3 regions of the Arthrobacter sp. UYCu723 genome follow, and region 1 is predicted to be linked to each of the others. Evidence: predicted binding sites of a transcription regulator. Region 1 holds the regulator's gene; each other region holds the start of a gene.

Region 1 (3,271 bases):
GTCATCGGCCCGCACCCCCACGATGTATTCCGTGTCCGTCCCCGCGGCGAGCAGGGGGTACATGGAGTACGTGGGAGGGAAGCCCAGTGCCGTGCGTCCGGGTCCGCCGAAGGCCTGGAGGATCTGCTGGAGCACCTCGTTGGAGCCGTTCGCTGCCCAGATGTGCTCCGCGCCCAGCCCGTGACCGAGGTATTCCGCCAGGGCTTCGCGCAGTTCCGTGAACTCGCGGTCCGGATACCGGTTCAGGCCGGCCGCTGCCTCTGTTACGGCCGCGGCGATGGCCGCTCGGACGTCCGCCGGCACACCGTGGGTGTTCTCGTTGACGTTGAGCAGGATGGGGACGTCCAGCTGGGGTGCCCCGTAGGGGCTCATTCCCCGCAGATTGGTCCGGAGGGGAAGTCGGTTCAGGCGCTCTAACTGGTCAGTCACTTCAGTAGTTTAAGTGAGACGGCGGCGGGCCCTGAAACTGTGACGGCTCGGGCCAGGTCCGTCGGCGCCTTGGCGGCTGCTTGGTACGCGACGTTCCCGGGGCCGGAAGACTACTGGGCTGGACTACTGGGCCGGGACGAAGAGCGTCTGGCCGGGCAGGACGCGGGCGGCATCGAGGTTGTTGAGCTGGACGATGTCGGCGACGATGTCGCGGGGGTCGCGCCCGGGTGCCACGGTCCCGGCGATGGCCCACAGCGATTCCCCGGGCTGCACCGTGACAGAGACGGTGGGGGTCAGTGACAGCTCCTCAACAGATTCGGAAGCCTTGGCAGGTGCATTCAGGAAGCCGCTGAAGGAAAGGATCAGGGCGGCCAGCAGGATCAACGGCACTCCGAAGAAGACGAACCGGCCCCGCCTGGTCAGCCGCAGGGGTGCCTGCTTGGTGCGGGACGCACCGCCGGCCGGAGCGGCCGGACGGAACGAAACCCGAGGTACGGACCGGCCATACCCGCCGGATGCGTCATGGCCGAAAGTGTCGTGAAACGCGCTTGATGCTGACATGAACTGAGCCCTCCTGGACCATACTGTGCCGCCCGGTGTACTCCACGTACCTGCCGCCAACCGGCCTAACCTTCGAACATAGAACCGAACAAACGCCCTCATCCAACTGCGATACTCTCATCCAGCCCCCGGAGGTTCGAACACATCTTCGAACTTCACCTGTCCAGTTTTAGCACCTATTAACGAACATTGTCGAGACTCGCTAGAACAAATGTTTGAAAAAACTGTGTGGCTGGCCTACGTTTGAGTCACAGGACAACCACTTCTGCAGTCGATCATCAGTAGTTGATCAGCGGGGTCTGACATTCAGGCCGGAAGGTCCCGGTAACTGCCGCAAGGCAGCCGGGCGGATTGGAAAGGCATTGGCGAATATGGCAGCACCAGCCACCGGCGGCCGGGCGTCCCAACGGAGCCCGCAGTCAGCCAGGCCTCCCAAGAGCCTGACCGTCCGGCAGAAGAAGATCCTCGAAACCATCCAGCGTTCGGTGACGGACAACGGCTACCCTCCCTCCATGCGCGAGATTGGCGACACCGTGGGACTGGCGAGTCTCTCCAGCGTGACGCACCAGCTCTCCCAACTCGAGAAGCTCGGCTACCTGCGGCGGGATCCCAAGCGGCCGCGCGCCATGGAAGTGCTCATGCCGTTGACCCTTGACGAGGGCAGCTCCAAGGTCTCGGGAGTGGCGAAGTCCAGCGGCCTGCGTGCCGTGGGCGGGCTGTCCGTCTCGGAACTGGCCAGCGCTACGGATACCGCAATGGTCCCCCTCGTCGGCCGTATCGCGGCCGGTGGCCCCATCCTCGCGGACCAGGTTGTGGAAGACGTCATGCCGTTGCCGCGCCAGCTGGTGGGCCACGGAGAGCTCTTCATGTTGAAGGTGGCGGGCGACTCGATGATCGATGCCGCCATCTGCGACGGCGACTGGGTGGTGGTGCGCCGGCAGGGTGACGCCGTGAACGGCGACATTGTTGCCGCACTGCTGGACGACGAGGCCACGGTCAAGACGTTCCGCCAGCGCGACGGCCACACCTGGCTGTTGCCCCAGAACACGCAGTACGAGCCAATCCTCGGCGACCACGCCGTCATTATGGGCAAGGTCGTCTCGGTCTTGCGCTCCCTCTAGCACCTGCCACACAGAGCCCCGCCGGCGTCCCCCGGACGGGGGATGCCGGCGGGGCCCAACACATTCCCTGCTGCGGGGTGCTCCGTCCGCCTACTTGGCGGTCTGCGCCGACTCCTTGTAGAGCCGTTCCAAAGCCGCCATGGCAATTGCCGGATCGGTGGTCGGCCAGAACGGCGGCAGAGCGGCCCGGAGGAATCCCCCGTAGCGTTCCGTGGACAGCCGCGAATCCAGCACCGCCACGACTCCCTTGTCCGTCGTCGTGCGGATCAGCCGTCCGGCTCCCTGGGCCAGCCGGATCGCGGCGTGGGTTGCGGACACACTCATGAATCCGTTGCCGCCGGCCTGGGCCACCGCGCGGGAGCGCGCTGTCATGAGCGGGTCATCCGGCCGCGGGAACGGAATCCTGTCGATGACTACGAGCCGGCAGGAGCCCCCCGGGACGTCGACGCCCTGCCACAGGGACATGGTGCCGAAGAGGCAGGTGTCCGGTTCATCGGCGAACTGGCGCACGAGCGCCGTCATGGTCGAATCCCCCTGGCACAGAATGGTCATGTCCAGCCGGGGGCGCATCGCCTCGGCGGCGTCCTCGGCAGCCCGCCGGGACGAGAAGAGGCACAGTGCCCCTCCGCCGGAAGCCCGGATCAGTTTTTCCAGCTCGTCCAGCGCCTCCGGGGACGTGCCGCGGCCGGGCTTGGGCAGGTGCTTGGCAACATAGAGGATGCCCTGCTTGGGGTAGTCGAAGGGCGAGCCGACGTCGACTCCGGTCCAGCTGGGCGCGCCGGGGCCTACCAGGCCCAGACCTCCGGCCGCCGGTTCGAAGGCGGAGCCGATGGCCAGGGTGGCCGAGGTCAGGATGACCGTGTGGTCCGCGAACAGACCCTCGCGGAGCCGTCCGGCGACGCTCAGCGGGGCCACGTTGATCAGGGCCGGTGCGCTCTCGTCCGGCTGGGAGTATCCCTGCGCAGGGTCGAAAGTGCTGTTCCGGGAAAACCAGACCACCTCGCGGTTTTCGCGGGCAGCGAGCAGCCGTTCGCAGAGTTCCAGGATGACCATGAGGCGGGAGCGCGCGAGCTGGCGCCCGCCGTCGGCGGTGTTGGCGCTGTCCCCCTTGGAATCGGAGAGCGCGGCGCGGCAGGCGTCACGCAGCTGGTCCACGGAGT
Region 2 (3,271 bases), 3.8 Mb from region 1:
GCAGGAAGCCTCGGCGGCCAGCTTCAGGGAGAGCAACGGGAAACTCAGCCGTGCCAGTGCCCGCGCCCAGTACGTGTCTGGCGTGGTGCAGCCGCTGATGGTCTTCGTTTCGAACCTCAACTACGTCGCCGTCGCCGTGGTGGGGGCCCTCCAGGTCACGGCGGGCGCCATGACGATCGGCGGCATCCAGGCCTTCATCCAGTTCAGCCGCCTCTTCAGCCAGCCGATGGGCCAGATCGGCGGGATGCTGACCCTCATGCAGTCCTGCCTGGCTTCGGCTGAGCGGGTCTTTGCCCTGCTGGACGCCCCGGAGATTTCCCCCGACCAGGCGGCCAGGGCGGGGGTTCCGGCGAAGGCGGCCAGGGCGGGGAAGTCGCCGGCCAAGGCCGGGGCGGGGAAATCACCGGCCGGCGGGACGACGCCAGTGGCCGAAGGCCGCATCGCCTTCGAACACGTCAGCTTCAGCTACAGCCCCGGATCCCCCGTGGTCCAGGATCTGTCCTTTGCCGTGGAGCCGGGGCAGACGGTGGCGATCGTGGGCCACACCGGCGCCGGCAAAACCACCGTGGTGAACCTCCTGATGCGGTTCTACGAACTGGACTCCGGCCGGATCACCGTCGACGGCATGGACATCGCGGCGATGCCCCGGGACGAGCTGCGCTCCGCCTTCGGCACCCTGCTGCAGGACGCCTGGCTGTTCACGGGCAGCATCCGGGAGAACATCGAATACGGCAGGCCCGGCGCCAGCGAGGACGACATCGTCGCCGCGGCGCAGGCCAGCCACGTGGACCAGTTCGTCCGCTCGCTGCCGGACGGCTACGCCACCGTGCTCGGCGACGACGGCGACTCGCTCAGCAGGGGGCAGCGCCAGCTTGTCTCGATCGCGAGGGCGCAACTGGCAGGCCGCAGCATCCTGGTCCTGGACGAGGCCACGAGCTCGGTGGACAGCCGCACGGAGGTGCAAATCCGCCAGGCGATGCAGCGCCTCCGTCACGGCCGGACCAGCTTCGTGATTGCCCACCGCTTGTCCACAGTCCGGGACGCTGATCTAATTCTCGTCATGGACCACGGACGGATCGTTGAACACGGGACCCATCAGCAGCTGATGGCCAGGGGCGCGCTTTACACGGATCTCTACCAGGCCCAGTTCGCCGGCCGCGAACAGCGGCGCGGCCTGAGGAAGCCGGAACAGTGAGCCAGACCGAGAACGTGGCGGACCGATTCCCCGGCACCTGGAAACCCAACCAGGCCAGCTCGGTGCCGCTGTTCGAACAGCTCCGGCTCAACGTCATCGAACGGGCGGACAACGGCACCCTGGCACCGGGAACCCGGCTGCCGGCCGTCCGCAGCCTCGCCGCCGAACTGGGCGTAGCCCCCCACACCGTGGCGCGGGCCTACAAGGAACTCGAGGCCGCCGGCGTCGTGATCACGCGGGGCCGGAACGGGACGGTGGTCTGCGCCCGCGACGAGGCCTGGGGCTCGCTCTCCGCCGCCGCCGCCGACTTCGCCGCCGCTGCGAAGGCCCAGGGCGCCAGCTTTGCCGCAGCCGTTCAACTGCTCGCCGCCGCGTACGACCGCGAATAGCACACCGCTAGCACACCGGCGCTGATTCTCCGGCCTGGGACACAGCTGGGAATAGATATTCGAAGAAGTTTTCGATTAGCATTGGTAGCGTGCCTAAAGCCGTAGCTGAAGATCCAGCCGTTGATTCCCAGACCTCCGTTCCGATGGGCTCCGTTCCGATGGGCTCCGCAAAACAGGGCCGCGCGGTCGAATCCCGCCCCGAGGTGAAGCGTCCGGACATGTCCCGGCTCGTCGTCAAGGGCGCGCGCGAACACAACCTGCGCAACGTGGACCTCGACCTGCCGCGGGACTCCATGATCGTCTTCACCGGGCTCTCCGGCTCCGGTAAATCGTCCCTCGCCTTCGACACGATCTTCGCCGAGGGCCAGCGCCGCTATGTCGAGTCGCTCTCCGCCTACGCCCGGCAGTTCCTGGGACAGGTGGACAAGCCCGACGTCGACTTCATCGAAGGCCTCTCGCCCGCGGTGTCGATCGACCAGAAGTCCACCAGCAAGAACCCCCGCTCCACCGTGGGCACCATCACCGAGATTTACGACTACATGCGCCTCCTGTGGGCCCGCGTGGGCCGCCCGTATTGCCCTGTCTGCGGGGAGCCTGTCACGAAGCAGACCCCTCAACAGATCGTGGACCAGCTGCTGGAACTGCCGGAGGGCACCCGCTTCCAGGTCCTGGCCCCCGTGGTCCGCGGCCGCAAGGGTGAATTCGTCGAGCTGTTCAAGGAGCTCACGGCCAAGGGTTACTCACGCGCCCGGGTCGACGACAAGCTGATCCAGCTGAGCGATCCGCCCAAGCTCGGCAAGCAGTTCAAGCACACCATCGAGGTTGTGGTGGACCGTCTGGTGGTCAAGGAAGGCATCAGCCAGCGCCTCACCGACTCGGTGGAAACCGCGCTCGGGCTGGCCGAGGGCCGAATCCTGGCCGAATTCGTCGACCTCGACGAGGACGACCCGGAGCGGGTCAGGGCGTTTTCCGAACACCTCGCCTGCCCCAACGAGCACCCCCTCGCGATTGACGAGATCGAGCCGCGCTCCTTCTCGTTCAACAACCCCTTCGGCGCCTGCTCCGCCTGCAGCGGCATCGGCACAAAGCTGGAAGTCGATGAGGAACTCATCATCCCGAACGGGGAACTCTCCCTGGCGGAGGGGGCCATCGCGCCCTGGTCGCTCGGGACGGCGACCTCGGAATACTGGGGCCGGCTGCTCGGCGGACTCGCCCAGGAACTCGGCTTCTCGATGAAGACGCCGTGGGACAAGCTCTCCGAGGACACCCGCCAGACCGTGCTGCACGGTAAGGACCACAAGGTCGTGGTGCAGTACCGCAACCGCTTCGGCCGGGAACGCAAGTACAGCACCGGCTTCGAAGGCGTCATCCAGTACGTGCACCGCAAACACCTCGAAACCGACTCGGACACGGCCCGGGACCGCTACGAGGAATACATGCGGCAGATCCCGTGCCCGGCCTGCAACGGCGCCCGGCTGAACCCGGCGTCGCTGTCCGTGCTGATCAACCGCAAGAACATCGCCGAGGTCGCAGCGCTGCCGATGCGCGAATGCGCGCACTTCCTGGACAACCTCGTGCTGACGGACCGCGAAGCCCAGATCGGGCACCAGGTCCTGAAGGAAATCCAGGCCCGGCTGACCTTCCTCCTCGACGTCGGCCTGGAATACCTGAACCTGGAGCGGCCCTC
Region 3 (3,271 bases), 3.6 Mb from region 1:
AGGGACTGGAATTCAGCGCCACGGAGCACGGCGTGCCCCCCGTCCATGCCGTCTTCATCCGCGGACCCTGGGTTGAGCGGGTGGGGGATGGTGTGGAGGTCCTCGCCATGGTGGAACCGTCCAGGGCGGGCCACCCCGAGTCGCTGGACGGGACGGCTAGAATTGTTGCTGTGCGTTCCGGCCAGCTGCTGGCCACCTCCTTCCACCCCGAAGTGACGGGGGAGAAGCGCGTGCATGAACTGTTTATCCGAATGATCAGAGGAGAAGCGTAAAGCATGTCAGGCCACTCCAAATGGGCGACGACCAAGCATAAAAAGGCCATCCTCGACAGCCGCCGGGCCAAGTCGTTCGCCAAGCTGATCAAGAACATCGAAGTTGCAGCGCGCATGGGCGGACCGGACCTCGCCGGCAACCCCAGCCTGGAGTTGGCGGTCACCAAGGCCAAGAAGACCTCGGTCCCCGCTGACAACATCGACCGCGCCATCAAGCGCGGCGCCGGCCTCACCGGCGAAGTCGTGGACTACACCGAAATCATGTACGAATGCCGCGGCCCGCAGGGCTCGGCGCTGCTGATCGAGTGCCTCACGGACAACAAGAACCGCGCCGCCTCGGAAGTCCGCCTCGCCATCTCCCGCAACGGCGGCACCATCGCCGATCCCGGTTCGGTCAGCTACCTCTTCTCCCGCAAGGGCGTCGTGTCCCTGCCGAAGAACGGCCTGAGCGAAGACGACGTGCTGATGGCCGTCCTCGACGCCGGCGCTGAGGAAGTCAAGGACAACGGCGACAGCTTCGAGATCCACTCCGAGCCGACCGACCTCCAGGCCATCCGGGATGCCCTCAAGGAAGCCGGGATCGAGTACGACACCGATGAGGCCGAGTTCGTGCCGTCGATGGAGGTGCCGCTGGACCTCGACGCCGCCAAGAAATTCATGAAGCTCGTGGACGCCCTCGAGGAACTCGACGACGTCCAGAACGTCTACAGCAACGCCGACCTCAGCGACGAAGTGCAGGCCGCACTGGAAGCCGAGTGACCCTTCGCGTCCTCGGCGTCGATCCGGGCCTCACCCGCTGCGGGATCGGCGTCGTGGACGTTGAGAAGAACCGCCGTGCCACCATGGTGGCCTTCGGCGTCGTCGGAACCTCTCCGGAGGAAAGCCTCGACCAGCGGCTGCTGGTCATCGCCACCTCGATCGATGACTGGCTGGACAAGTACGAACCGCACGTCCTCGCCGTCGAGCGCGTCTTCTCCCAACTCAACGTCAGCACCGTGATGGGGGTCGCGCAGGCCTCCGGTGTGGTGATCGCCGCGGCCGCACGCCGCGGCATCCCGGTGGCGCTGCACACGCCGTCGGAGGTCAAGGCCGCGGTTACCGGCAGCGGCACGTCCAACAAGGACGCCGTCACCAAACTGGTCACGAAGATTCTCCGCCTTGACGCCCCTCCGCGGCCGGCCGACGCCGCCGACGCCCTGGCGCTTGCCATCACCCATGCGTGGCGGGCCGGCAGCGGAACTTCCAACAAGGGCGCAGTCAGCACAGGACCGGGCGGCCAGTCGTTGACCCCGGCCCAGCGTGCCTGGGCGGACGCCGAGGCCAAAGCGCGCCGTGCGCGTTGAATGTCCGACTGTGCCGGCGTGGAGCTTGGTAGGGTATTCGTAGATATGTTCGGATAGCCGGTTCTTCCGGTTTATATTGTCAGCTATATTGTCAGCTGTATTTTCGCTGTAAACCCAGGAGCCCGGCTTTGATCAGTTTTCTCCGCGGAACCGTAGCGCACGTCGGCCTGTCCTCGGCAGTGATCGACCTCAACGGCGCCGGTATGAGCGTGAACGCCACACCGCAGACCCTCAGCAGCCTGCGGGTGGGTGAGGAGGGGAAGCTCTTCACGTCGTTGATCGTCAGGGAGGACTCCCTCACCCTGTTCGGTTTCGGCAGCGACGACGAACGCGAGGTGTTTGACGTCCTGCTCAGTGTCAGCGGCGTCGGGCCCCGGCTGGCGTTGGCGGTGCTGGCCGTGCACGAACCCGAGGCCATCCGCGTCGCCGCCCACTCCGGCGATGGCAAGTCCTTCACCAAGGTGCCCGGGATCGGGCCTAAGGTCGCCGGGCGCATCGTGCTGGAACTGGCCGGCAAGCTGGTGCCGCACGGGACCGCAGGCGCCACGGCCCCGGCAGTATCCGCGGAAGCGGTCTGGAAGCCGCAGGTCGTCGCTGCCATGACGAGCCTCGGCTGGTCCGAAAAGGACGCCACCGCCAGCATCGACAAATCCCTGGCGGATTCCCCCGAGCTGGCAGACAAGGGCAACGTGGCGGAAATCCTTCGCGCCACCCTCCGCTGGCTGGGCCAGGACGGCGCCCGCGCCGGGAACAGGGTAGGCGCCCGTGGCTGAGCCGTCGCTCGTCGCCGGGGGAGAGGAGCCGGAGGAGCGGGTCATCGAGGCCGCGCTCCGGCCCAAGAACCTGCACGACTTCGTCGGCCAGCACCGGGTCCGCAAGCAGCTCTCCCTGGTGCTGGAGGCCTCCCGCATGCGCGGACGCAGCGCCGACCACGTGCTGCTCTCCGGACCTCCCGGGCTGGGCAAGACCACGCTTTCGATGATCATCGCGGCCGAAATGAACGCCCCGCTGCGGATCAGCAGCGGTCCTGCCATCCAGCACGCCGGCGACCTCGCCGCGATCCTGTCCTCCCTCTCGGAGGGCGAGGTCCTTTTCCTCGACGAGATCCACCGGATGTCCCGGCCGGCCGAGGAAATGCTCTATATGGCGATGGAAGACTTCCGCGTCGACATCGTCGTCGGCAAGGGTGCCGGCGCCACTGCCATCCCGCTCGAACTGCCGCCTTTCACCCTGGTGGGCGCCACTACCCGCGCCGGCCTCCTGCCCGGGCCGCTCCGCGACCGCTTCGGCTTCACCGGACACCTCGAGTTCTACTCCGTCGAGGAACTCGAACTGGTGCTGCGGCGCTCTGCCGGGCTGCTGGACCTCAAGGTCAATTCCGCCGGTTTCAGCGAGATTGCCGGACGCTCCCGGGGCACCCCCCGCATCGCCAACCGGCTCCTGCGGCGTGTGCGCGACTGGGCACTGGTGCACGGTATCGAGCAGATCGATGCCCGGGCAGCCTCCGCCGCGCTGGACATGTACGAGGTGGACAAGCGCGGCCTGGACCGGCTGGACCGTGCCGTCCTCGAAGCGCTCATCACGAAGTTCGGCGGCGGACCGGTAGGCCTGTCCACCCTCGCGATCGCCGTCGGTGAGGAAACGGAGACCGTGGAA

What was found. Region 1 encodes LexA, which represses DNA repair genes until DNA is damaged. Its sites were predicted from a motif close to TCGAACANNTGTTCGA; they were not measured.
Region 2: the regulator LexA is predicted to act here: its motif matches at 1,644-1,659, upstream of uvrA (excinuclease ABC subunit UvrA).
Region 3: the regulator LexA is predicted to act here: its motif matches at 1,653-1,668, upstream of ruvA (Holliday junction branch migration protein RuvA).

The regions. Positions count from the first base shown of each region.
Region 1 is NZ_JBSSBW010000001.1:127,274-130,544, forward strand. It holds gene ACVWZ8_RS00575 (histidinol-phosphate transaminase) at 1-429, opposite strand, end outside; gene ACVWZ8_RS00580 (LysM peptidoglycan-binding domain-containing protein) at 553-990, opposite strand; gene lexA (transcriptional repressor LexA) at 1,362-2,111, shown strand; gene ACVWZ8_RS00590 (ATP-dependent DNA helicase) at 2,202-3,271, opposite strand, start outside.
Region 2 is NZ_JBSSBW010000001.1:3,901,135-3,904,405, forward strand. It holds gene ACVWZ8_RS18185 (ABC transporter ATP-binding protein) at 1-1,195, shown strand, start outside; gene ACVWZ8_RS18190 (GntR family transcriptional regulator) at 1,192-1,584, shown strand; gene uvrA (excinuclease ABC subunit UvrA) at 1,743-3,271, shown strand, end outside.
Region 3 is NZ_JBSSBW010000001.1:3,733,245-3,736,515, forward strand. It holds gene pdxT (pyridoxal 5'-phosphate synthase glutaminase subunit PdxT) at 1-272, shown strand, start outside; gene ACVWZ8_RS17520 (YebC/PmpR family DNA-binding transcriptional regulator) at 276-1,031, shown strand; gene ruvC (crossover junction endodeoxyribonuclease RuvC) at 1,028-1,615, shown strand; gene ruvA (Holliday junction branch migration protein RuvA) at 1,744-2,388, shown strand; gene ruvB (Holliday junction branch migration DNA helicase RuvB) at 2,381-3,271, shown strand, end outside.